Regions from separate parts of the Sporosarcina sp. P19 genome, predicted to be linked through region 4. Evidence: riboswitches for the same ligand, from Rfam matches in the RefSeq annotation. Region 4 holds a riboswitch; each other region holds the start of a gene.
What was found. A riboswitch is a leader RNA that binds a small molecule or an ion and turns the genes downstream of it on or off. The one in region 4 is predicted to bind thiamine pyrophosphate.
Positions count from the first base shown of each region.

Region 1: linked by a shared signal. The riboswitch ahead of CSV74_RS07300 (ABC transporter ATP-binding protein) and the one ahead of CSV74_RS09370 (ECF transporter S component) in region 4 are both predicted to bind thiamine pyrophosphate.
Region 2: linked by a shared signal. The riboswitch ahead of tenA (thiaminase II) and the one ahead of CSV74_RS09370 (ECF transporter S component) in region 4 are both predicted to bind thiamine pyrophosphate.
Region 3: linked by a shared signal. The riboswitch ahead of thiO (glycine oxidase ThiO) and the one ahead of CSV74_RS09370 (ECF transporter S component) in region 4 are both predicted to bind thiamine pyrophosphate.

Region 1 covers NZ_PDYR01000005.1:36,334-41,950, reverse strand. Annotated here, with positions in the region: gene CSV74_RS07310 (ABC transporter substrate-binding protein) at 1-626, opposite strand, end outside; gene CSV74_RS07305 (ABC transporter permease) at 623-1,375, opposite strand; gene CSV74_RS07300 (ABC transporter ATP-binding protein) at 1,372-2,142, opposite strand; TPP riboswitch at 2,228-2,326, opposite strand; cobalamin riboswitch at 2,468-2,655, shown strand; gene CSV74_RS07295 (DUF4430 domain-containing protein) at 2,774-5,617, shown strand, end outside.
Region 2 covers NZ_PDYR01000006.1:94,174-99,790, reverse strand. Annotated here, with positions in the region: gene CSV74_RS08575 (urease accessory protein UreD) at 1-740, shown strand, start outside; gene CSV74_RS08570 (YheE family protein) at 1,370-1,807, shown strand; TPP riboswitch at 1,975-2,077, shown strand; gene tenA (thiaminase II) at 2,167-2,862, shown strand; gene CSV74_RS08560 (DUF3889 domain-containing protein) at 2,997-3,296, shown strand; gene hpaB (4-hydroxyphenylacetate 3-monooxygenase, oxygenase component) at 3,447-4,886, opposite strand; gene CSV74_RS08550 (hypothetical protein) at 5,036-5,617, shown strand, end outside.
Region 3 covers NZ_PDYR01000005.1:61,593-67,209, reverse strand. Annotated here, with positions in the region: gene CSV74_RS07415 (YqhV family protein) at 57-323, opposite strand; gene CSV74_RS07410 (DUF2935 domain-containing protein) at 628-1,413, shown strand; TPP riboswitch at 1,929-2,040, shown strand; gene thiO (glycine oxidase ThiO) at 2,173-3,300, shown strand; gene CSV74_RS07400 (hypothetical protein) at 3,601-3,828, opposite strand; gene CSV74_RS07395 (CoA-acylating methylmalonate-semialdehyde dehydrogenase) at 4,050-5,510, opposite strand; gene CSV74_RS07390 (iron-containing alcohol dehydrogenase) at 5,544-5,617, opposite strand, start outside.
Region 4 covers NZ_PDYR01000007.1:77,342-82,958, forward strand. Annotated here, with positions in the region: gene CSV74_RS09355 (DUF6526 family protein) at 133-567, shown strand; gene CSV74_RS09360 (energy-coupling factor transporter transmembrane component T family protein) at 654-1,421, opposite strand; gene CSV74_RS09365 (ABC transporter ATP-binding protein) at 1,399-2,865, opposite strand; gene CSV74_RS09370 (ECF transporter S component) at 2,887-3,456, opposite strand; TPP riboswitch at 3,539-3,650, opposite strand; gene CSV74_RS09375 (exonuclease domain-containing protein) at 3,839-4,411, shown strand; gene CSV74_RS09380 (multicopper oxidase family protein) at 4,619-5,617, shown strand, end outside.

The DNA of each region.
Region 1 (5,617 bases), on a different contig from region 4:
TTGAAGCCTTTCGATTCCATAACAGGCACTTCGTGGTTAATAAATGTTCCTGTCACGGCATCGGCACGTTTTGAAACGAGTGAAGATTCCAGTTCGAATCCAACGTCGATCATATTCACTTTGTCATAATCGCCACCGTCATTCGTTACCATCGTTTTAATCAAAGATTCGTTTAGTGGAATTCCTGGATAACCGATTGTTTTACCTTCGAGATCTTTAGGTGATTGAATCGAACTTTCCTCTAGCATGACAGTATAATTTAGTGGCTCTCGCACAATCGAAGCAATTGCTTTAACTGGAATGTCTTCATTGGCTTGCGCTAAAATGACATCCGGTTGGTAATACAGTCCAAGAGTCACTTTTCCTGCTGCGGTCAAGTTCATTGGATCGGTCGGATTGGCAGGGAATTGTATATCCACTTCCACGTTCTCTTCATTAAAATAGCCTTTTTCCTGGGCTACATAAATATAGCTATGTACTGCATTTGGATACCAGTCGAGCATGATACTGACTTTTTTCTTTTCATTTTTCGGTGTCTCTTCGTTATCTGCGGGAGACTTATCATTATTGCACCCAGCTAGCAGTACAAGAAGAAAAATGATGCTAAGGAATAGATGTTTTCTCATTGGTGATTCCTCCATTGTAAAAAGTGTTTTTCCAATACGACGACGAGTAGAAAGAAAATAATACCTACTGCAGAAAGCAAGACGATCGGTGCGAATACAGCGGCACTGTCAAATTGCGTCATCATTCTTCTGCTGAAATATCCAAGTCCTGCCTGAGCACCCAGCCATTCCCCAATGGCCGCACCGATTACACTCAGTGTGACCGCCACTTTAAGTCCAGAGAAGAAAGATGGCAAAGCGGAAGGTAGGTCTAGTTTATAGAAGATATCTTTTGCGGACGCACCCATTGTTAGCATTAATTCACGTAAATTTTTATCTGAAGAGCGCAAGCCGTCGAAAACGCTGACGGTAATCGGGAAAAAAGTAATCAGTACCGTAACCGCGACTTTACTCCAAATACTGTAGCCGAACCATAAGACGAAAATCGGTGCGAGCGCGATGACCGGAATCGTTTGCGACGCGATCAGGATAGGGTAAAACGCCTGCTCGATCGGTTTCTTACTATACATCGCAATTGCCAGTGTGGATCCGAGCATGATTGAAATCGATAAGCCGATTAAGATAGTTAAAGCAGTCGGAGGTAAGTGGTGGATAAACAGCTCCGTTTTTAGCTCCCATAATCTGATCAGAATCGCTGAAGGGGACGGGAAGAGAAAGCTTTTGTCGTAAAGACGTGCGCTAATTTCCCATAGGCCCAGTAAAATCGAAACGAAAAGTATAGACCAACTATACGAAGTGATTTTCTTCATAGCCGCGCCTCCGAACGAAGCTCACTAATAAGTTGCTCCTTCAGTTCCATCAGTTCGGGCCGTGCCAAGTCTCGCATAGTACGTGGTCGGCTAAGAGGCACGATGACTTCGCGAATCGTCTGTACTGGTCTTTCAGCTAGTACAAAGATGCGATCGGATAGAAATAAAGCTTCGTCGATATCATGTGTGATGAAGACGATCGTTTTATCGAGCTTCTGCCATTGATCGATCAGCCACTCTTGCATCGTCAGCCGTGTGATTGCATCCAATGCGCTGAATGGCTCGTCCAGCAATAAAACATTGGAGCCGGTCAGGATCGTTCGTAAAAAGGAAACCCGTTGTCGCATCCCACCTGATAAATTTCCAGGATAGGCGTTTTCTTCGCCTGCCAGTCCGAAATCAGCTAGTAGCTGGATGATCTGATCGGCAGTAGGTTTATCGCCTTGAAGTTCTACTGGTAATTGGACATTTTCAAGAATCGTTCGCCACGGCATAAGTAAGTCTTGCTGCGGCATATAGCCGACTTTGCCCAACCGCTTCGTTGTCACTTCTCCGTTCAATGAAATCTCACCACTGTCAGGATTTTCTAGACCGGTGACTAGTCGGAACAACGTGCTTTTCCCGTAACCACTTGGTCCAATGATGCTGACAAATTCGCCTTCATTTACATGCCAATCGACTTGATCAAAAATAGCAGTTGGTTTCGAAGCATTGGTTGCTCGATAATGAAAAGATACATTCGTAAACTCTAAAACCTTATTCGTCATCATTCTTACCACTTCTCATTTCTTCAAAAAATACACACAAAAAAACCACTTCTCTGTGCGAAGCGGTTGCATAGTACGGTCGAAATCCGTCATATGTCCACTTCCCTCCGCTAGCATTATCTAGAGCAGGTTTCGAGGGTTAAGGCGAACGCCTCTCTCAGCAACAGCACCCCTAGTGTTTATCCATATCTTATCGTTACATAGTCTGAAAAGATAGTCAAGATAGGAAAGGAATAAATTGGTCATTTATAGGAGGTTGGAAAATATTCTACACGTCAAAAATCTCGCTATTGCAATTGTTTTGTCGACTCATTATGATTAAGGGGAGTTTATAGCGTATTTTGGTGTCTTGCTAGTTTGCAAGACGTAAAAAGGAATCAGGTGAAAATCCTGAACGGTCCGGCCACTGTAATTGGAAAGTAACTTCAGACAACCACTGGTATTTATACTGGGAAGGTTGAAGTTGCGTTCGTATCCAAAAGTCAGGAGACTTACCATAATACAATGCTTACAGCCTTCCGGGAAAAGGTGTGTATGTTGTGTTGTATTATGTATGTCTAAACACGCATCCATCCTTGTCTCTTTCCGGAGGCGGGATTTTTTTATTGAGAAAAATAGGGGGTAGGAGTCGTTGAGGAAAGGTAGTCGAGTAAGCAAGACATTCTCTGTGTTGCTAAGTTTGTTGTTGGTGTTGTCGGTTTTAACTCCAACAGTACAAGCGGTTGATACAGGAGTAGAGAAAACCAAAGCAACGGTTGCCGAGCAGGCAGATGTGGAAGAATTATTAGCTAAAACCATTCAATTTTATAAAAACAAAAAAATGAAATTGGATTCGTGGCAAACATTAGTAGGACTTTACGCAGCAGGTGAAGACCTGAATAATGGCGAGTGGATATTACCAGAATGGCAAAAAGAAGATCCAGATTATCTAGAACCTATACATCATGGTACAGATCATATTCGCTTTATCTTCGGGTTACTCGCAATGAACGAAGATCCAGCAGATGCATGGGAAACGAATCGTAATCTTTATGCAGAATTAGCATCGCAACAAAACGAAGAGACAGGCTCATTTGGCGGCATTAATAAACATATGTGGGCCTTGCTTGCGATGGATACAGGCGAACGTCTAGGAGCCGACTTAGGTGAGTGGAATACAGATAAGAAACAAAAAGCGCTACAATTCTTATTCGATAACCAAAATGAAGATGGTGGATATTCATTCTTTGGTCCAGTTTCCGATCCAGATATGACAGGTATGGGCATGATCGCGTTGTCTACTTATCAAGGGGAAGAAGCGGCAGATGCAGTTATTGAAAGAACGAAGGATTTATTACGAGCTAGACAACTAGACTTAACGACGGGTGGGTTTAATTCTCCAGGTAATTTTGGAATGGGCGATAATGCCAACTCCACAGCGACAGCGATTTGGGGTCTAGCTGCAGTAAATGAAGATATACTAGCAGAAAAGTGGCATGTAGGCGATCAGACAGTAGTAGATGCAATAAAAGGTTTTCAGTTTGAAGACGGGTCTTATAAGTGGAAAGTGACTGATAAGAGTGCTAATTTAATGGCAACAGAACAAGTTTTACTTGCGTTGGCGGATATTAAAGCAGGAAGTTCTGTTTGGAATCGAATTGCTTTAAAAGCAGAACAACCTACAGCCAACGTGAAAGTCGATGGGGTAGATGCACCGATTCTTGCAAATACTGCAGTGGCATTCGAAACAGGCGATACGATTGTACAAGTTGTTGAACAGTTGTTAAAAGAACAAAATATTCCTTACGAGCTGGATCAACTGAGAGAAAATTTTGTATCGATTAACAACGTTCAAAATGGAAGCTTACATGGCACGGATCAGTGGGTTGTTGATGTAAATGAAGAATCATCTACTTCATTTATCGATAAAGCAGTAAACGACAATGATAAGATTCATATTTTCTATAAACGTAATGCAGTTCTCAAATCCATGACAAAATTGAAAGTCGGCGACAAGGATCCGACTATTGAAATCAAATTAAGTGGGGATACGTTTACGGAAGCGGCTTCAGATGCTAGTAATTGGACTGTAGGTAACAGTGACCTAACAGTTGGCTCCGTTACAGTTGATAGTAACCAGAAAGTACTTCTACATGTGCAAGGCGAAGTACCAAATGTAACGTTATCAATAACTGGACTTGCTAAAGCAGTGCAGTCGAATGTAAACACTACTGCAAATAATACTCCGGCTATACCAGAAGTTATTCGTACGGTAGACGATATGCTTGCGGATACGTTACGTTTCTATGAAGTGGAGAGATATAATAAAGATAATTTTAGATGGGGTATGCCTGGAATTAGTTGGACAGAATTGGTTGCATTGGGTGCGTCTAGTTCACAATTAAGCGATGGTACAGCACAATTACCAGATTGGCTCACTAAAGATCCAGGATTACAGAAAGATGAAGCAGATACGCATCATATTCGCTATATCTTCGGTTTGCTAGCAGTAGGAAAAGATCCATCTACTGCATGGGAAACTAAACGAAATCTTTATGCAGAGCTAGCAGCACAACAAAAAACAGACGGATCGATCGGTGCTATAAATAAACACGTCTGGGCGATGCTCGCTTTAGATACAGGTGAGAAGCGTGGACAAGATGTAGGAACATGGGATAACACAACAAAAGAGAAAGCGTTACAACATATATTAAATCAAGAAAAAGATAAGGGTGGCTTTTCACTTTCATTAAAGGCGGCAGACATAGCGGATCCCGATATAACGGGAATGGTCTTGCTGGCACTAGCAAATTATCAAGATGATAGTGCAGCGAATGCAGCAATTGAACGTGCAAAACAAGCCTTGCGCGAACAACAACTTGATACAGCTGGCTGGGGCGCTTGGGGAGAAAATTCCAATAGTATTGCGACAGTCATTTCAGGTCTTGTTGCGGTAGGAGAAGACGTTACATCGGACAAGTGGCAAAAGGGCGGGAAATTGCCCTTAGATGCATTAAGCAAATTCCAAACGAAAAATGGTGCATTTGCCTTTACTTTACCTGCTGATCAATGGGTCAATACGAAAGCAGTAGAACAATCCTTAATTGCCCTACAAGAAGTTAAAACGGGTAAATCCGTATGGCAACAATTTTCTGAAGTGGGAAATGTAGAGCCGCCAGTTGAACCGGAGTATATAACATTTTCTGTAGAAACACGGACAATGGGGACTGGGGATATTATCAGCCCGAAACAGTTGAAAATTGAATCTGGAGATACGGCATTCACGGCATTAAAACGTGAAGTAGAAAATCTCTCCATACCAATCAAATTTACTGGTGTAGGTCCAACTATTTACGTGAAGAGTATAAATAATTTAGGTGAATTTGATGGCGGACCACTTAGCGGCTGGATGTATTCAGTCAATGGGGAGTTCCCGCAGTATGGTGCAGGAATTTATGAATTACAGAAGGATGATATTTTACGCTGGCAGTATACA
Region 2 (5,617 bases), on a different contig from region 4:
CATTTAAAGTGATGCGCCCTGTCTATTTCAATAAGAATAGTTATCCATGCTATTATTTATTAAATCCTGGCGGTGGCTATTTAGATGGAGATCGGTATCAAATGAAAGTCACGCTTGGTGAACGAGCGATGCTGACGTTGACGACCCAGTCGTCGACGAAAGTATATAGAACGCCCACCAAGCCAGTGTACCAAGAGACGATCTTTCATATGAAAAAAGACAGTTATCTAGAGTACTTGCCGGATGCACTTATTGCATACAAAGATGCCAGTTGTTATCAAAAAAACAGTATATACATGGAAAAAGGCGCAACATTGCTATATTCCGATATACTGACTCCCGGATGGTCGCCGGAAGGAGAAAAGTTCAGCTACGATATGCTCCGTTTGAAAACGGAGATTTATATGGAAAATCAACTTGTTGCCTTTGACCATATTAAACTTCATCCAGCATCTCAGCATATGAATGAGTTAGGTTTTATGGAAGGATACACACATTTAGGTTCCTTAATTGTCGTTGGAGAAAAGACAAGCGATGCTTTATTGGATCGATTGTATGAAACGATTCAACAAGAGGCTGGAGAATTTACATTTGGATTATCTAAACTTGCTGTTCCTGGCTTCACCATCCGTATATTAGCAAACTATACACAGGTCATAGAACGAATTATTTCAGTGTGCCATCACGTGATTAGCGACGAATGGTATCAAACAAAACCAAGTTTTTTAAGGAAGTACTAGACAGGGCCCGACAATTCTAAAGAGTTGTTGGGCTTTTCCTGTTAATTTTGCTGTTTATATATAAATTATTATATGATTAGTAGTTCGCGCATTGGAGTGTGTTCGAACAGCTTAGATACCAGTCCAATAAAATAGTTAGAGTGTCATTTCAAATGATTGAAACACAGAAATTAGGGTATCATTAAACATATGAGTAATAACACTTTATAGGCTGGAACCAGTCGTCAATCCAAGTGGAATTACAGGTGTTTTAGGTGTATAGGCTCAACATTCGTGCTTATTATGAATGTCTTTAAAAAGACCGTTACCCAAGTGTGAATTTGGCATGCTGACTTGTAATGAGCAAAGGGGCAATAGACTGAACGGCTTTTAATCTGGCCGTGAACATCATTTTTCCACTGAATTTTGCGTTTATAACAAGTGCCTTAGAACAGTGATTGGTTTGACAACAACTTATTGCTTAGATATATGTAAATTTTATTTATATTTGAAAAGGATCCTTATAAGTAAACTTGAACGATGGAAAAATCTAACTTTGTGCCAAATAGCTTGAATTAGTAGTGATGGATGAAGTAAGATGAATTATTCTATAAAAAAGAGACTTGTTACTATTTTTGGAGGTGTTTCCTGTGGTAGACGACTTTGAAGCGGAAAAAGTTTTTGAAGACAGGCAGTACGAGCGAATTCAGTTTAAGCTCATCATAGAAGGTCGTAATTATAAGGGTGACTATCATGATGGTGAAATCCAATGGCTTCATCCACATCCGAAGCAAGACGTCGGTGAAGAAGAGGTAATTGCCATAGAGAATAAAGTGTTGGAATTGTTATCTGAGCAAGGGATTCGAAATGAAGCAGATGATATTGAAATCGAACGTTCGATTAGCAGAAATCAAACTCGGCCACTTCAGTTATTTAAATTAAAGATCCAGGGTGAAGAGTTTAAAGGAACATTTATTAACGGTGAAATCGAATGGTTTCATCCTAAACCAAGACGTAAACTAAAAGAAGAGCGCGTGAAAAAAATAGAAGAAGATGTTCAGAAAAAGCTTAAAGAACATCTAGAATAAAGATTTGAAACTGCGTGACTCTCACTAAAAATAAACTTATTCGGTTAAATGCCATCAACTTGAGGACTGTTGCCATTCACTGTGTTGTATGTTGGGCCGTTTATAATCTTAATTCGTTTGACTTTTCTGACAAGATATGCCTATAATGGATATACAAATGAAATAGTTGTTACCGCTAGGGGTGCTCTGTGGAGCTGAGAGAAGCATATTGCTTTAACCCTTTAACTTGATCCGGTTCATACCGGCGTAAGGAAGTGGTGCAGATGTTACGTAGCTTATTTCTGGCTCTGTGATGTCTCTCCGCCACTTCTGGTCAAGAAGTGGTTTTTTCATTTACTACGTAAAAGGGGAGAGTATACATGAAGTTCACTGAGCGCTTATTAGAGAAGACATTACCAATTTGGAGACAGAATCATAGTCATCCATTTGTCCAAGAAATTGGAAATGGTACGTTGGATGAGGAGAAGTTTCGATTTTATATGGTGCAAGACTATTTGTATTTAATTGACTACGCGAAAGTGTTTGCTGTAGGCACGATGAAGGCTACCGATGTAGAGATGATGGGGAAATTTGCAGCGTTACTTAACGGTACACTAAACACGGAAATGGATCTACATCGTAAGTATGCAGCTCGCTTTGGTATTACAGAAGAAGAGCTAGAGAATGCCAAGCCGTCACCCATTGTCCTAGCGTATACGCACTATATGTTGCATGTTAGTCAAAACGGTTCTTTAGCGGAAGTAGTCGCTGCATTATTGCCGTGTGCGTGGAGCTACTGGGAGATCGGCAAAGAGCTTTCTGAGTTGCCAGGTGCGTTGGATCATCCGTTGTACGGTGACTGGATTCGCATGTATTCATCGGAAGACTTCGGGGAGTTGGCTACTTGGTGCTTAGACTTAATGGATGAAACAGCAAAAGGTAAGCCTGAATCGGAATTAGCGAAGTTAGAGGAGATTTTCCTTAATACGACTCGTTATGAGTATATGTTCTGGGACATGGCGTATACGAAACAAATGTGGCCTGGTGTGAAGGAAGAACAGACAATAAAAATTTAATATACAAGAGACATCTAACTATTTTAGTTGGATGTTTTTTTATTTAGAATTGAATGGTTATAATCAGCGCATGCTATTCTTAAAAGGAGGTGTGCGCCATCTTTGCGAAAATAGGCTTGGCACTTGGAGTTTTATTGACAAGTGGGTCGGGCACTAGTGATGCGCCAGTTGCTGCACTTAGTAAAGTGGAAGTACCGGCATACGCCAAATGGTCAAGGCTTGCTATCAAGCAAACGATGCTCAAGTATCCTCATGCAGATATCAAGGATTATTTGCATATCGCAACTGACTCAAAGAAAGTTACAAACACGGAAAAGTTCCAGCTTTGGTTAAAAGAGGAAGAACGGGAATTCGGTGTGCTAGTGACTGTCACCTATTCAGCAGAAACGGGTAAATTTATTCGCATCGATTTTCAAGAAATACCTATTAATTAAAACAACACCCCTATGCCATCTAACATGGCCTAGGGGAGTTGTTTTATTCGGGAGCTTTTTGATAAAAGAAAATGTAAGTCTTGATGTCGTTGGTGAACCACTTGTGTAGACATGCATCCGAATAGTTTAGGTGAATTGCAGACTTCTTATTTAATCGGAAAGTAAACCGCGTATCATTTCTTGCCCCGCGTCTTTCGGATAGGATCGGTATAGATGACCTGATAAGCGAACCGGATCTCCGAAAAAATACCGTTCATATTGTGTTTGTCTTGTGCCGAACGAACTCATCGTCAAATCCCAAGCCAAACGAAACAGTTGTACACGTTCTACCGCGGTTTTTGTAGCTCCTTGCAGGTACTTTGCGAGATCAGGTTGAATAGCCGAATGGAAATCCTTATCGGTGGGTAACGCAATCATTCCACTTGCTCCGATTAGCTGAATGATCTCACTGAAACGCGGGTAGACTTTCGGGAAAACATTGCTGGCTACTTGAAGTGGTATTGCACTTGGACACATATACCCCCATTGATCGAGTGCTGCATCAGCTTCCGATTTATCTCGCAGTGCTTTCATTGTTTCGAGTCCAATAATTATTTCAGACAGTTTTTCTTGAATGTGGAGATATTCCGCTATATTAATCGTTTGAACGAGCTGCTCTGCTAAATTCAGCATGAACTCCGTTTTGACGATCTGTCTCGTAATGACTTGATGTGTGGCGAATGGATGGAACGAACTCATGGAAAAAAACTCTGAAGCTACTTCGGCATTGTGATGAAAGAATACACGCTCCCATGGGACGAGAACATTATCGAAAACCACTACAGCATCCATCTCTTCAAACCTTGAACTCAGTGGGTAATTAAATGTGGAACTCCCTCCTACAAATGATTCTCTACAAAGAAAACGCAAACCTTCTGTTCCGGAGGGAATGGAAAAGGCGAAAGCTTCATCAGGATCCCCAAGAAATGAAGGCGTGCTAAATACCAATACTTCATCTGTCACGCCGCCCTGTGTTGCAAGTAGCTTAGCTCCTTTAATGATAAGTCCTTTCGATGTCTTACCTACAATCTTCGCAGAGACTGGTTCATCTGACATATTAAAGGCACTTTGAGATCGATTAGTCTGCGGTGTGATGAAGGTGTGAGTAAAAGATAGGTCCTCTTCTCGTGCTCGTTCATACAGCGCTTGAATATGTTCGGGAAAGCAGTTTTCCTTGCCGAGCAAGTGAGGCGAAGAAGAGGCAAAGCTCATGATTACCGTATTAAGGTAATCGGGACTTCTACCAAGTAAGCCGCAAGAAAGTCTTGCCCATTCTTCTGTCATGACTCTGCGATTCTGCAAATCTGTTTTGGTCTTAGGTTGTAAGTAAGAAATTCCAATTCGCTCATTTGTGACTGGCGAAACATATGTCATAAGAGATCTATGTGCAGGTGACAGTTGTAAATCATATAGGGAAGCCTTCGTTTCGATAAGCCCTTTAAAAGCGGGGTGTTCAGAGATAGGTCCTTTCAATTGTTGCCCATCCAGCCAAATCTCCGCGTTTTGCTCATTCATTCTACGTACAAACTCCTTGCCGTTTATAGCACCCATACTATTCCTCCTGATTTTTCTAGTTGGTATAGTATATTATGACATCGTCTTGAATGATCAAAATAGTTCTCGTACTGAACAATAGTTTTGATACAATACAGAAAGAGTACATAGGGAATTTATCCGGATAAGTGAAAGGCGTGTATATAATGAATGAAGAATTGGTAATGAAGTATATCGTGGCGTGCACAAATCTATATGGGATTGTGCCTGTTGAAAAAGTGGTTGAGATCTACAATAATCAAAACAAAGAAGAGATTTCATTGGATGAAGTGGAAAGATTTTTGCAATCAGAGCAAGTGAAAGAAAAACTAGAGGAGAGCTTCGTTTATATTCAATCAAACGAATTTGTAGCTGAAGCGACTAGCGAAGAGGATGAAAAGGACAACCTAAAACGAAATGCAGCTGGAAAGCCATATTACATACCTGGAAAAGAAGAATTACTGCGATTCATTGATGAAGAGTACTTTCAAGAAACGCGAGAGCAGGTAAAAGTAAAGAATATGTTAAGAGAAGACTTCGGCGATCAATTGAATGTAGAGGAAGAAGTCTCTGAACTAGTATATAATTTGCAAGTAAGTGGCGGCGACTTCATGATGGAACTTTCATTATTTGTATCCGGACTGGAACTGCCTATTAAAGAATCCGAGCGCTATATCCCTGCGATTGTTGAATTGGCGGACACGACCAGATTATGGGAAAACCGAGGGCATACTATGAAAGAATTACAA
Region 3 (5,617 bases), on a different contig from region 4:
ACAGTAAAAAACTGTCAGGTTCTTTTCTATTTAGAGATATGTATGGAATGAAGTATTTATTTAGATTTTAAACTAAAAAGGATGAGGAAAATTCCTGTGAATAGACAAATCATTCTTACTAAAGATACTTTTTCAGTGAGGCCGTGTAATGCAATTCCTGTCGTTACAATTAATATAAATGGACCTACTAATGCAAGTAAAGAGTTAATATAAAACGCCTTTTCCAAGTCATTGAATTTAAACATGAGTGCAGCAGCTGTTATTTCTATACTTCCTGAAATAACTCGTAATAGAATAATGAAAAGCAGCGCCCTTTCTATCATGCAAACCACTTCCTCTGATTGTATTTATGCTCACTATATGCAGCACGTCCATGAGTTATTTAACCTCCATTATATATACTCGTTGCGTGTGAAATTCTATGTTTGACTGGAATAATTGAAGGTGTATCTCCACCGTGAATACATACATAAAAACAGCAGCTACACATAATATGAATAGGGAAGTAGATTGCAGGCTACTGAATATGGAAGTCTCTTTACACTTAATTGGCGTGTGAAGAGAATATCTACTGTCAGAGACCTCAATGGATAGGGAGGGAATGTATTGAAGAGTTTACAGGAAGAGATGTCATTTGAACTGCGTTTTTGGTTACAAATATTAGGCGATCATGCACGCTTCATTCACGATTCTTTAGCGCCGGATGAAGTGGCAAATATTAAGACAGCAAGTTATTATATACAGTTATTTGATGGCCTTCTTGCTAAAGCAAAGGGAGATCTGGATACACAATCTCTACGGACATTAGCGCAAGAAACTTTAAAAGCGAGTGAAGATATTCGCAAGTTTAAATTATTATTAATACAGCAGCATTTAGTCGGCAACATCAAAATTTCTCTGCCACCTTCCTTTATTAATCACATGGTGAATGAAGTAGAAGAGGCTATACGTATATTTACATGCTTTGCAAAAGGAGAGAAACCACCGACTGTACATCCTCTTCACCATGACTTGCTGTGGTTACTCGATGCGGCAGGGCATGCGGGCGCTCTTGATGCAAATTTAGACCGTGTGGAAGCCAAGCTCAAAAAGAAAAGTGAACGATTTACTAAAGAGTGGGAAGCATTTTATTTAAAAGCAATTGAGATGGCTGGTTATTTACGTACGAATATTATGAAATTCCCAGCGTTAACTAAATTCCATCAGGACATCAACTTAGAGATGACTATTTTTAAAGCATTTTTAAGAGAGTTGGAAGAGATGGATTTGAAGAAAGAAACGCTTGGGACCCTAACCCCTTTAATGGCAGATCACATGGCGCGTGAAGAAATATATTATTTAATGAAATTAGCTGAATCCACTGATATTCCATCACCAAAGGGAGATCCGACGAAATCGCGTGTTGAGTCTTGAATGGGAGGCGTAGGATGAGGTACCAGGTCCCCGCACGCAGGTAGCAGGAGTAATCGCTGCCACAACTGGGAACAATATAGGTATTGCAGGAGTGACTGGTCCGTATATTATGAAAATCCTTCCGATAAGAAAGCACTGTTCATCAGTCAAAGTGTTGAATCTTCTTACACAATAATAGAAGGTTATTTAATAAATACATGGATTAAGAAAGTTCTACCAGCACTTTTGGTTTGCAATAGTGCAGTATTTACAGTCCACCTTACGTTTCTAGTAAAAAGAGAGTTGAGAATATTTTAGTGTCGGGCTACGCTGTGTACGATACAATTCAGTCAATACACTACAATTGCATACAAAAAGAACCAAGTAGCCAATCACCTGGTCGGATGAATGGTTTGCCGTTGTATGATTATTCTCTTTGATGTCTTGTTATAAAATCACCTTGCATAAGCACCGATCCATAACTAATTTCAAATGACAAATTTCGGCTTGTATGTTATTCTGAAAAAAATGAATATTTCATCCGCTAGAGGTGCCTTTGAAAAAAGGCTGAGATCAAAGTGATTGACTTTGGGACTCTTGGAACCTGATCCAGCTCGTACTGGCGAAGGGAAGTGGCACTGCTTACATCACTTGTATGTTATGGACTGTATACATGAGGCGCTGCTTTCTTCTATGAAAGTGGCGTTTTTCATTTTCTAACAGGCTGATATAGATGTTCAATAGCATTAGTATTTAGGTCATCTATGAGGAGTGGAAATAATGAAGACATATGATCATATTGTTATTGGCGGAGGAGTAATAGGTTGTTCCATTGCCTATCGACTGGCCAAAGAAGGCTTAAGCGTAGCTGTATTTGATGCAGGCAAAGCCGGACAGGCCTCTATGGCAGCAGGAGGGATGCTTGGGGCGCAAAATGAGTTTGAGCAGGACAATCCGTTGTTGGGAATCGCACTGGAAAGCCGAGCGATGTTCCCCCAACTTCGTGATGAATTGCTGTCCGAAACGGGTATAGACATTGATTTACGAACAGCTGGCCTGATCAAAACGGCCGCGACAGAACAGGATCGTGACGAGCTGCACCGACAGTATCACTTTTTATCCGAAAAGGACCCATCCATTCAGTGGCTTGAGCCGGAAGAAGTGCCGGAGATCGAACCTTGTATGACGTCCCAAACTGCCGGTGCTATTTTTCTGGAAAAAGACCATCAAGTGAAAGCCCCCTTGCTCGCACAGGCCTTTTTGAAAGCAGCAATGCATGCCGGTGCCCATGTATATGAAGAAACAAAGGCTCTTCGTCTGCTGATTCAGCAAAACCGGATAGTGGGGGTTGATACTTCAATCGGCTCGCTTTATGCAACTCAAGTGACGATTGCAGCCGGTGCCTGGAGCAGCCATCTCTTAGCTGACACTGATTTTTCCTTGCCCGTCATTCCTGTGAAAGGTGAATGCTTGTCAATCCGGCTGGCCGGCCCTGCACCGGTCAAAACGGTATTTGCGGTAGACGGCTGTTATATTGTGCCGAAACGAAATAAGGAAATGCTCATCGGTGCAACGTCTATTCCCGGTTCCTTTGATACATCAGTAACGGCTCATGGCATTCTTTCGCTATTACAACGGGCTTCCCGCCTATTGCCTGTGCTTAGTGATGGAGTGATCCACCGAACATGGGTCGGTGTACGTCCCCAAGCCGCAGACCATCTGCCGGTCATGGGGTCTCATCCGTTCATCGACGGGCTGCATATATGTACCGGTCATTACCGAAACGGCATTTTGCTTAGCCCGATAACAGGTATACTGATGAAGGATTACATAAACGGCTGTCAGAAGACGCATGAGTTGCTTACTCCTTTTGCTTTAAGTGGCGCCAGGTTGAGTTACCAAGCCTAGGTTGCAGCATATAGTGGGTGGAAGTCCTATCGAGAATGAATTAGCCATTCACTCGTAGCGAGTCTTGGAGGATGTGAGGATCATACTGTGCTTGTGTTAAATGGGCGAAACGAATGCTATCATTGTTGTTGATTTGGACAGTTATCGCGGTAATTATGTTGTCGTTTGCGGTCCAGTGTAATTATTAGGAATCATTACACTACGTAAAGTATGTGCTACCTTAATACTTTTTTAATTCTCGCAGTTCAATATATGTAAAAATACAGCCGCCACTTTTAAAGTGGCGGCTGCATTTATTCATCAGTGTTTACGATGATGAAACAGACGGGACAGGCCTTTCAGAATGATCGCCAAGGCGAACAACACGATGATGATCACGATGATCACTGCAACGGCTAAAAGCAGCAGGTTAGCACCAACGACCGCCAATACAGCGGGCACAATTAAAAACAAGCCGAGCAAAGCATATCCGGCTAGAAGCCCGAAGAAGAAAAGCTGTTCTTTGCTTGCTTTTTCACATTTTGACATAAACTTCACCTCCTTGCTGTACTATATGTAACCTCCAGCAAGGCGAACTAATGCAATACACACGGTTGTTGTAAATAAAAGAGTATTTATATAGAAACGGTAGAAACGGTACCAGGTCCCCACACAACTCGAAACTATTCAGACAATTACAATTTGATAATACGTAAAACACCTTCTCTCTGTTTAAAACAAAGAGAAGGTGTTTTCGTATGGTATAGTGATTACTCCCAACGACCAGTAAGTACTTTTTGACGTGTATAGAAGTTCAGTCCATCTTTTCCATTGGCATGTAGATCACCATAGAAGGAATCTTTCCACCCAGAGAACGGGAAGAAGGCCATAGGTGCAGGTACGCCGATATTTAATCCGAGCATTCCTGCATCGATGTTTTCACGGAAGTTCCGTACATTTCCACCGTCTCTTGTGAAAATACAAGCACCGTTTGCGAACTTGGATTGATTCGATAATTCGATTGCTTCATCTAAGTTTTTCACACGGCTAATGGATAGAACAGGAGCGAAAATTTCGTCTTGCCAAATTTTCATCTCGCTCGTTACATGATCAAAGATGGTAGGGCCGACAAAGTATCCTTTTTCTTTAGCTGCGCTGTCTTGGCGGCCGTCGCGAACGAGTGTTGCGCCTTCTTTTTCACCTGTCGCGATGTATTGTTCTGTTCGTTCTTTATGAGTATCACGAATGACAGGTCCAAGGAAGATTCCTTCGTCCAAACCGTTTCCGATGGTGAGTTCATTCGCACGATTAAGTAAAGTTTCAACAAACTCATCTGCAATATCGTCTTCAACAGCGACGACTGAACATGCCATGCAACGTTCTCCGGCTGAACCGAATGCTGCGTTGATAATTTGAGTAGCGGCGTTGTCCAAGTTCGCATCTTTCAAGACGATGGAGTGATTTTTTGCTCCAGCTAGTGCTTGAACGCGTTTTAGATTATCCGTTCCGCGTTTGTAGACGTACTCTGCGACGGGCTGAGATCCTACGAAAGAAATGGCAGCAATTTTTTCGTGATCCAGAATACTATTTACTACGTCATGTGCTCCGTGCACAATATTGAAGACGCCTTTTGGTAAGCCGGCTTCTTCGAGTAGTTCAGCTAAGCGGTTTGCCAGCATCGGCGTACGCTCGGATGGCTTGAGTACAAATGTATTTCCTGTTGCAATTGCCATCGGGAACATCCAGCATGGCACCATCATCGGGAAGTTGAATGGTGTGATCCCGCCGATGACACCGATTGGGTAACGGTATGTTCCAGATTCCAAACCTGATGAGACGGATGGCAAGTTATCTCCCATCATCAAAGTAGGGGCTCCTGCGGCAAATTCTACACATTCAATTCCGCGAAGTACTTCGCCATGCGCTTCAGTAAAGTTTTTTCCGTTTTCGACTGTGATGATTCTAGCGAGCTCATCCCAGTGATCTACTAATAGCTGCTGATATTTGAATAGAATACGTGCGCGACGTGGGACGGGTACCTCTTTCCAAGTAATGAATGCTTCGCTTGCAGCTTGTACTGCCCGATCCAAATCTTCAGTAGTTGAGATCGGAACGTGTGCAACGACTTCTCCAGTGGCGGGATTATATACAGGCTCTGTTTGGTCTGTCGTAGCGGATACCCATTCACCGTTAATATAGTTTTGTACTGTCAATGTAGAATTTGTTGTCATATAGATGACCTCCTATTGTAATTACATATGATATTAAAATTGGTATTCATAGCATATTTGATATAGTTCTGCGATTTCCTCTTTTGAAGGCGTTTTAGGATTATTGC
Region 4 (5,617 bases):
TGAAAGCTAGATAAATATGATTGGGTAGGTTGCATGATTTATTGAAACGACTAACCTAATTAAAAGCATTTACGTACACATCTAGTGCCCAGTAAGATATGATACCCATATGGGTATATAAGGGGTGACAAGATGAAAGAACAATCGTATGAAAATCATACACGTGTAACACCATTGCAACACTACATTTGGCTGCCATTAAGCTTTGTATTGCTTTTAACAACAGCGATCTATGGAACTTATCAATTCGTAAAGCATGGTTTTTCAATGCAGCTTCTGCTATTATTCGCAGTTACCGTTCTCGCTATTATTCCAGGAATGCTTGCACGTATTTATGCGTTGTCTTTGCAAGATCGATTAATCGTCACGGAAGAACAGCTTCGTTACTTTATGTTGACGGGTAACCGTTTAGCTACAAGATTGACGAAACCACAATTGATTGCATTACGATTTGCTTCAGATGAGGAGTACGTGGAGCTTGCGGATCGGGCTGTGGTTGAAGAGCTATCGCCTGATGAAATTAAGAAATCCGTAAAGTCTTGGAGAGCAGATCATCAGCGGGTGTAATGAAAATGAGAGCACAGGATCTGAACTAGATCTGTGCTCTCTTTTACTGTGGTTACATATTTTAAGTGTGGCTTATCGAATGATTATCAATAAACTGATAGTAAAAAAGCCGAACATAAACTACCTATCATGACAAGTAAAAAAAACATATCTATGCCGTTATACCGTGTAGGATAATAATACGTCCTGGCAGCACCCATCTGATACTGTTTTGCTTCCATCGCAACTGCAATGCGTTGTGCGCGACGTATACTTTGGGCAAATAGAGGGACGGTATAGGATTGCAATCGCTCATACAACCCCTTTATCCCTTTTGAAAACTGGATATTCCGTACTTTCAACGCATTCCTGCGAATTTGCAGCTCTTCAGTTACAGCAGGAATTAAACGAAAAGCCGCAATAAAACTATATGCATATTTGGATGGTAGACGAAACTGCTGCATCATAGCGTAAAAGAATAGTACGGGTTGGATCGTTAAGATAAACGTAAAGCCGACGAATCCGAATGAAAGGGACTTACTTCCGAGCAAAAGCGCATGTTGAATGCTCTCTTCGGAAATCTTGAACAGCCCCCATTGCCAAAGCACCGCTTCCCCCTTACCGAACAACAACATCGTCAATCCAGTAGACAGGAAAGAAATGACTAACGGAATTGAAAGTATTGAAAGTTTCTTCAATGAATAACCGCTGAATACATAAAACACTATTCCGTATAAAACCGCTTGTGAGATAGCAAAAGGTACACTTTGATTCACAAGCGTAATAATCAAGAACGCAAAAAATACGATAAATTTTAGTGCGGGATTGACTCGGAATAACCAGGTCTCGCGTTTAGGTGTGAACCAATTGAACATTCTTTGCACCTCCTGGTATATTAGCCGTATGCAGTACGCCGTCCACTACAGTCCAAACAGCAGTGGCGAAGCTCTCTACAATTTCCGTATCATGCGTAACCATCAAAATGGTCATGCCTTCAATGCGCAACTGTTCCAGCTTCTCAAGAATGGCGAATGTGTTTCGTGCGTCCTGTCCAAAAGTAGGTTCATCGAGCAATAAGATATCTGTATCAGGAGTGAGAGCAGTTGCTACACTCAAACGACGCTTTTGACCCGTAGATAGCTGATAAGGATGGCGTGAAACAGAATCAGGTAAGTTAAATAAGCGTATCAATTCCTTCGCATAACGATCTGCATTAGCTTTTGGCATATCGTGCAAAGAGACGGTTAACTCTTCCGTAATCGAATTCGTCACAAATTGTAGTTCGGGATTTTGAAAGACAAGTGAAAGACCTTTCGGCAGTTGGCGCTTCTTCTTTTTCCACGCAATGGGCACGCCGTTCACCTCGTAGACACCGTCAGTCCGAAGTAATTGCATGAGTGATAAGAGCAATGTACTTTTACCAGAACCATTTTCTCCAACAATCGTAATCCAGTCAGCAGCTTGTACGGTCGCCCGTTTGACAGAAATCTTCTCCACTTGACCACGATAGCCGTGAAAGTCCTGAATCTGAATTTTCTCCTCGGATGTAACTGTTTGACGATTGATCATCATCGATTGAAATGCTTCAGACGCTTTATATTCTTCCCATACCCCTGGATACCAAATACCATAACGTTTCAGTTCTTCCTGAAAGTGTGCGAAGATCTCTGCAGGTGAACCGTCTGCTATCATAACCCCATGATCATTAAACAGCACTACGCGATCAACCCAGTCCGCAATCAAATCAATTTTATGTTCCACGATAATCACAGTTTTATCAGCGGTTGCTTCTTTAATAGAAGACCAAATTTGTTGCGTGCCTTCTGGATCCAGTAAGGCAGATGGTTCATCCAAAAATAGCACGTCAGGTTCCAGTAATAATACAGAAGCTAATGCTAACCGCTGCTTCATACCTTGCGACATTTCATTGATGGACGTATGTGGGTCTTTCAAATGCAAGTCTACACGTTTCAATACCTCTTCAATAAGAAGGGCCATTTCTTCACGCGGAACTTGAAGATTTTCCAATACGAAAGCGAGTTCCTCATCGACATATGTCATACAGAACTGTGTATCGGGGTCTTGGAAAACGAATCCCCATGAGTCAGGCAACTGAATGTCTGTTGCTTTCATTGGTAGTTCGATAGAGTTTGGTATAATGCCGCTCAATACTTGGAGTAAAGTAGATTTCCCGCAACCACTAGGACCGAGCATGAGAACTTTTTCACCAGGCCGAACAGAGAAGGAGAGGTCTTTAAAGAGCAAAGCATCTTCTCCTGGAAACTTTAATCGTAAATCGGTAACGCTGATGTTTTTCATAGTTGGATCATTCCTCCGCGTTTACTGATCAAGCAACGTATATTCTTTCTTATCAACAGGTCGAATTAACGATGTCACGCCTGTTGCTTCTAGCGCTCTTACAATAAATACAGCGAAAATACCTGTGAAGATGAATGCGCTGATTGTACGTAATCCGTATTTCACAATGAGTGCCCATGTTTCGAGTGCTGCGTACCCGTAAATTAAATCGAGTCCGAAACTTGCAAGACATGAAGCGATACCTGCTAACCCGGCGATTAAAATGGAATAGCGTCTATAACGGAATGCAGCAAACAGTAATTCCGCAGCAAGACCCTGTGCAAACCCATACATCAAAACCTCAATACCATGTCCGGCAAACGCAGACAAGGAAGCCCCTGCCAGACTTGCGATGAATGCAGTACCAGGCTTTCGCAATAATAAAAAGGCGAACGGTCCTACCATGAACCACATGCCGTAAAGCAGTTGACGTGCGACAGGCATGATCGGTTTGACGACAGTGTATAAATCATCCCAAAACTTCATCAGTACCCCAAACACCACGCCAATCATGATGGTGATCAACAAATCGGTAAACTTTAACTTCTTCATACTCTTCCACTCCTTGTTATTTTTTTATACAAAAAAGCCGTCTGAAGAGCAGACGGCCGAAGAAGGAAAGAGATTCCTGTATAATTCCATCGATCACGGTCTCTACGCTGGCATTACCCAGATCAGATTAACGGTCAGCAGTAGATTAATCTGCTATCTCAGCCTGTTTCTCTCAAGCACCCGTACGGACAATTATGTAAGTAATCCTAGTATACAGCACGTTGAATTGTCTGGCAACTTAAGAAATTACTACACGTTTCAATGAACTGCATACAGTTTAAATTGAACATATACTAGTGAAATCCTGATATACTAAAAGGATAGAAATAATCTTAATTGTGTTCTTAATATAATGTAAATAGAGTGTAAAAGGAGTTTTTACATGACGAAACATATAGCATTTATTGACGTGGAAACGACAGGTATGAGTGCCGAGGCCAGTGAAGTGATCGAGTTAGGCGTTATGCTCGGAGAGTATGAAGATAATCGTATTATTCGGGTGGCTGATGAGTATTGCGAGTTTCAAGAACCGTTCTATTCCATCTCTCCGACCATTACGAATCTCACAGGCATTACCGATCAGATGGTAAGAGGGAAGTCATTGGATATGGATAGAATCTTGAAAATACTAGATCAAGCAGACGGTATAGTAGCGCATAACGCATCATTTGATAGAGGATTCGTTAGTCGACTATTGCCTGAAACGCTCGACATGGACTGGTATTGCTCCGTCCGACAAATCAAATGGAAGAATTACGGCTTTGAGAACGGTAAACTGCAACAATTGCTGAGAGCGCACCGAATTCAAGTGCATAACGCTCACAGAGCGCTCGACGATGCAAAAAATCTTGCGGTCTTGTTGAACTCGTCCAATCCGCATCTGGAAGATGATACATTCATCTCCTATTTGATGAATAAAGCGCCGATGAAGAAACCAGCTAAAACAAGATTTTAATAGCAGTGAAAGATGTCCGGGAAGTACTTTGCCGGTCATCTTTTTTATTGGTGATCAGTTGTGCAATCTTTTAAGGGTGGTGGCTCTTCTTAATTATAGTTGAAAATGACTAAGACCACTCAAAAACATCCCATGTGCATAGTTTATCCATATGTTATTGCTATACTACTCTTGAAATCAACAGTAAAAGAAAAAGGGGATAGTTTGATGGGTAAAAAAATACAAACCGTTATGTTTTTAATGGGTGCTCTATTAATCAGTGGTTGTAGTAACGATACACAATCAAATGATCAGAACAATCAACAGAGCAACGAAGGAAATCATCACATGATGGATGACTCTACAATGGAACACGGACATATGAGCCATGACAATGTAGTGAGTTTAAAAGACTCGACAGGTGTAAATGAATTAAATATCCCACCATTGCTAACTAGTGATGCGACAGATAGAACTGAATATACTATCAAAGCGCAAACAGGTAAGGTAGATATACTTGATGGGATGACTACAGAAACCTTGGGATATAACGGTGATCTGTTAGGTCCGGTTCTTCAATTTAAAAAAGGTGAAACCATAAAAATTAACACAATCAATGAATTGGATCAAGAGACAACGTTTCATTGGCATGGTTTAGAAGTGCCTGGTGAAGCAGATGGCGGACCGCATACAACACTTAGTCCTGGTGAAAAAGAACAAATAGAATTTAAAGTGACACAAGAAGCGGCTACGTTATGGTTTCATCCACATCCCGAGGGAAAGACATCTGAACAAGTATACAAAGGACTTGCAGGGCTAATTTATATTGAGGATTCTAATTCAGCGAAATTAGAAATTCCTAAAGAATACGGAAAAAATGATATACCTTTAGTTTTCCAAGATCGAATTTTCGATGAGCAAGGCCAATTGGATTATAAAGCGGTAATGAACGAAGATGGAACGATAGGCGATACGTTATTGGTCAACGGCACAGTAAATCCTGTATTACCAGTAGAGAAAGAACAAGTGCGTCTTCGCTTGCTAAATGGATCAAACGCGAGAAATTTCACATTCAAATTGAATACAGGTGAATCGTTTGTTCAAATTGCGACAGATGGTGGCTTCTTGAATAAACCCGTCAAATTGAATGAAGTAACCTTGACGCCATCCGAGCGAGCAGAGATAATTATTGATTTCTCGCAACTAAACTCTACAGATGATTTATCT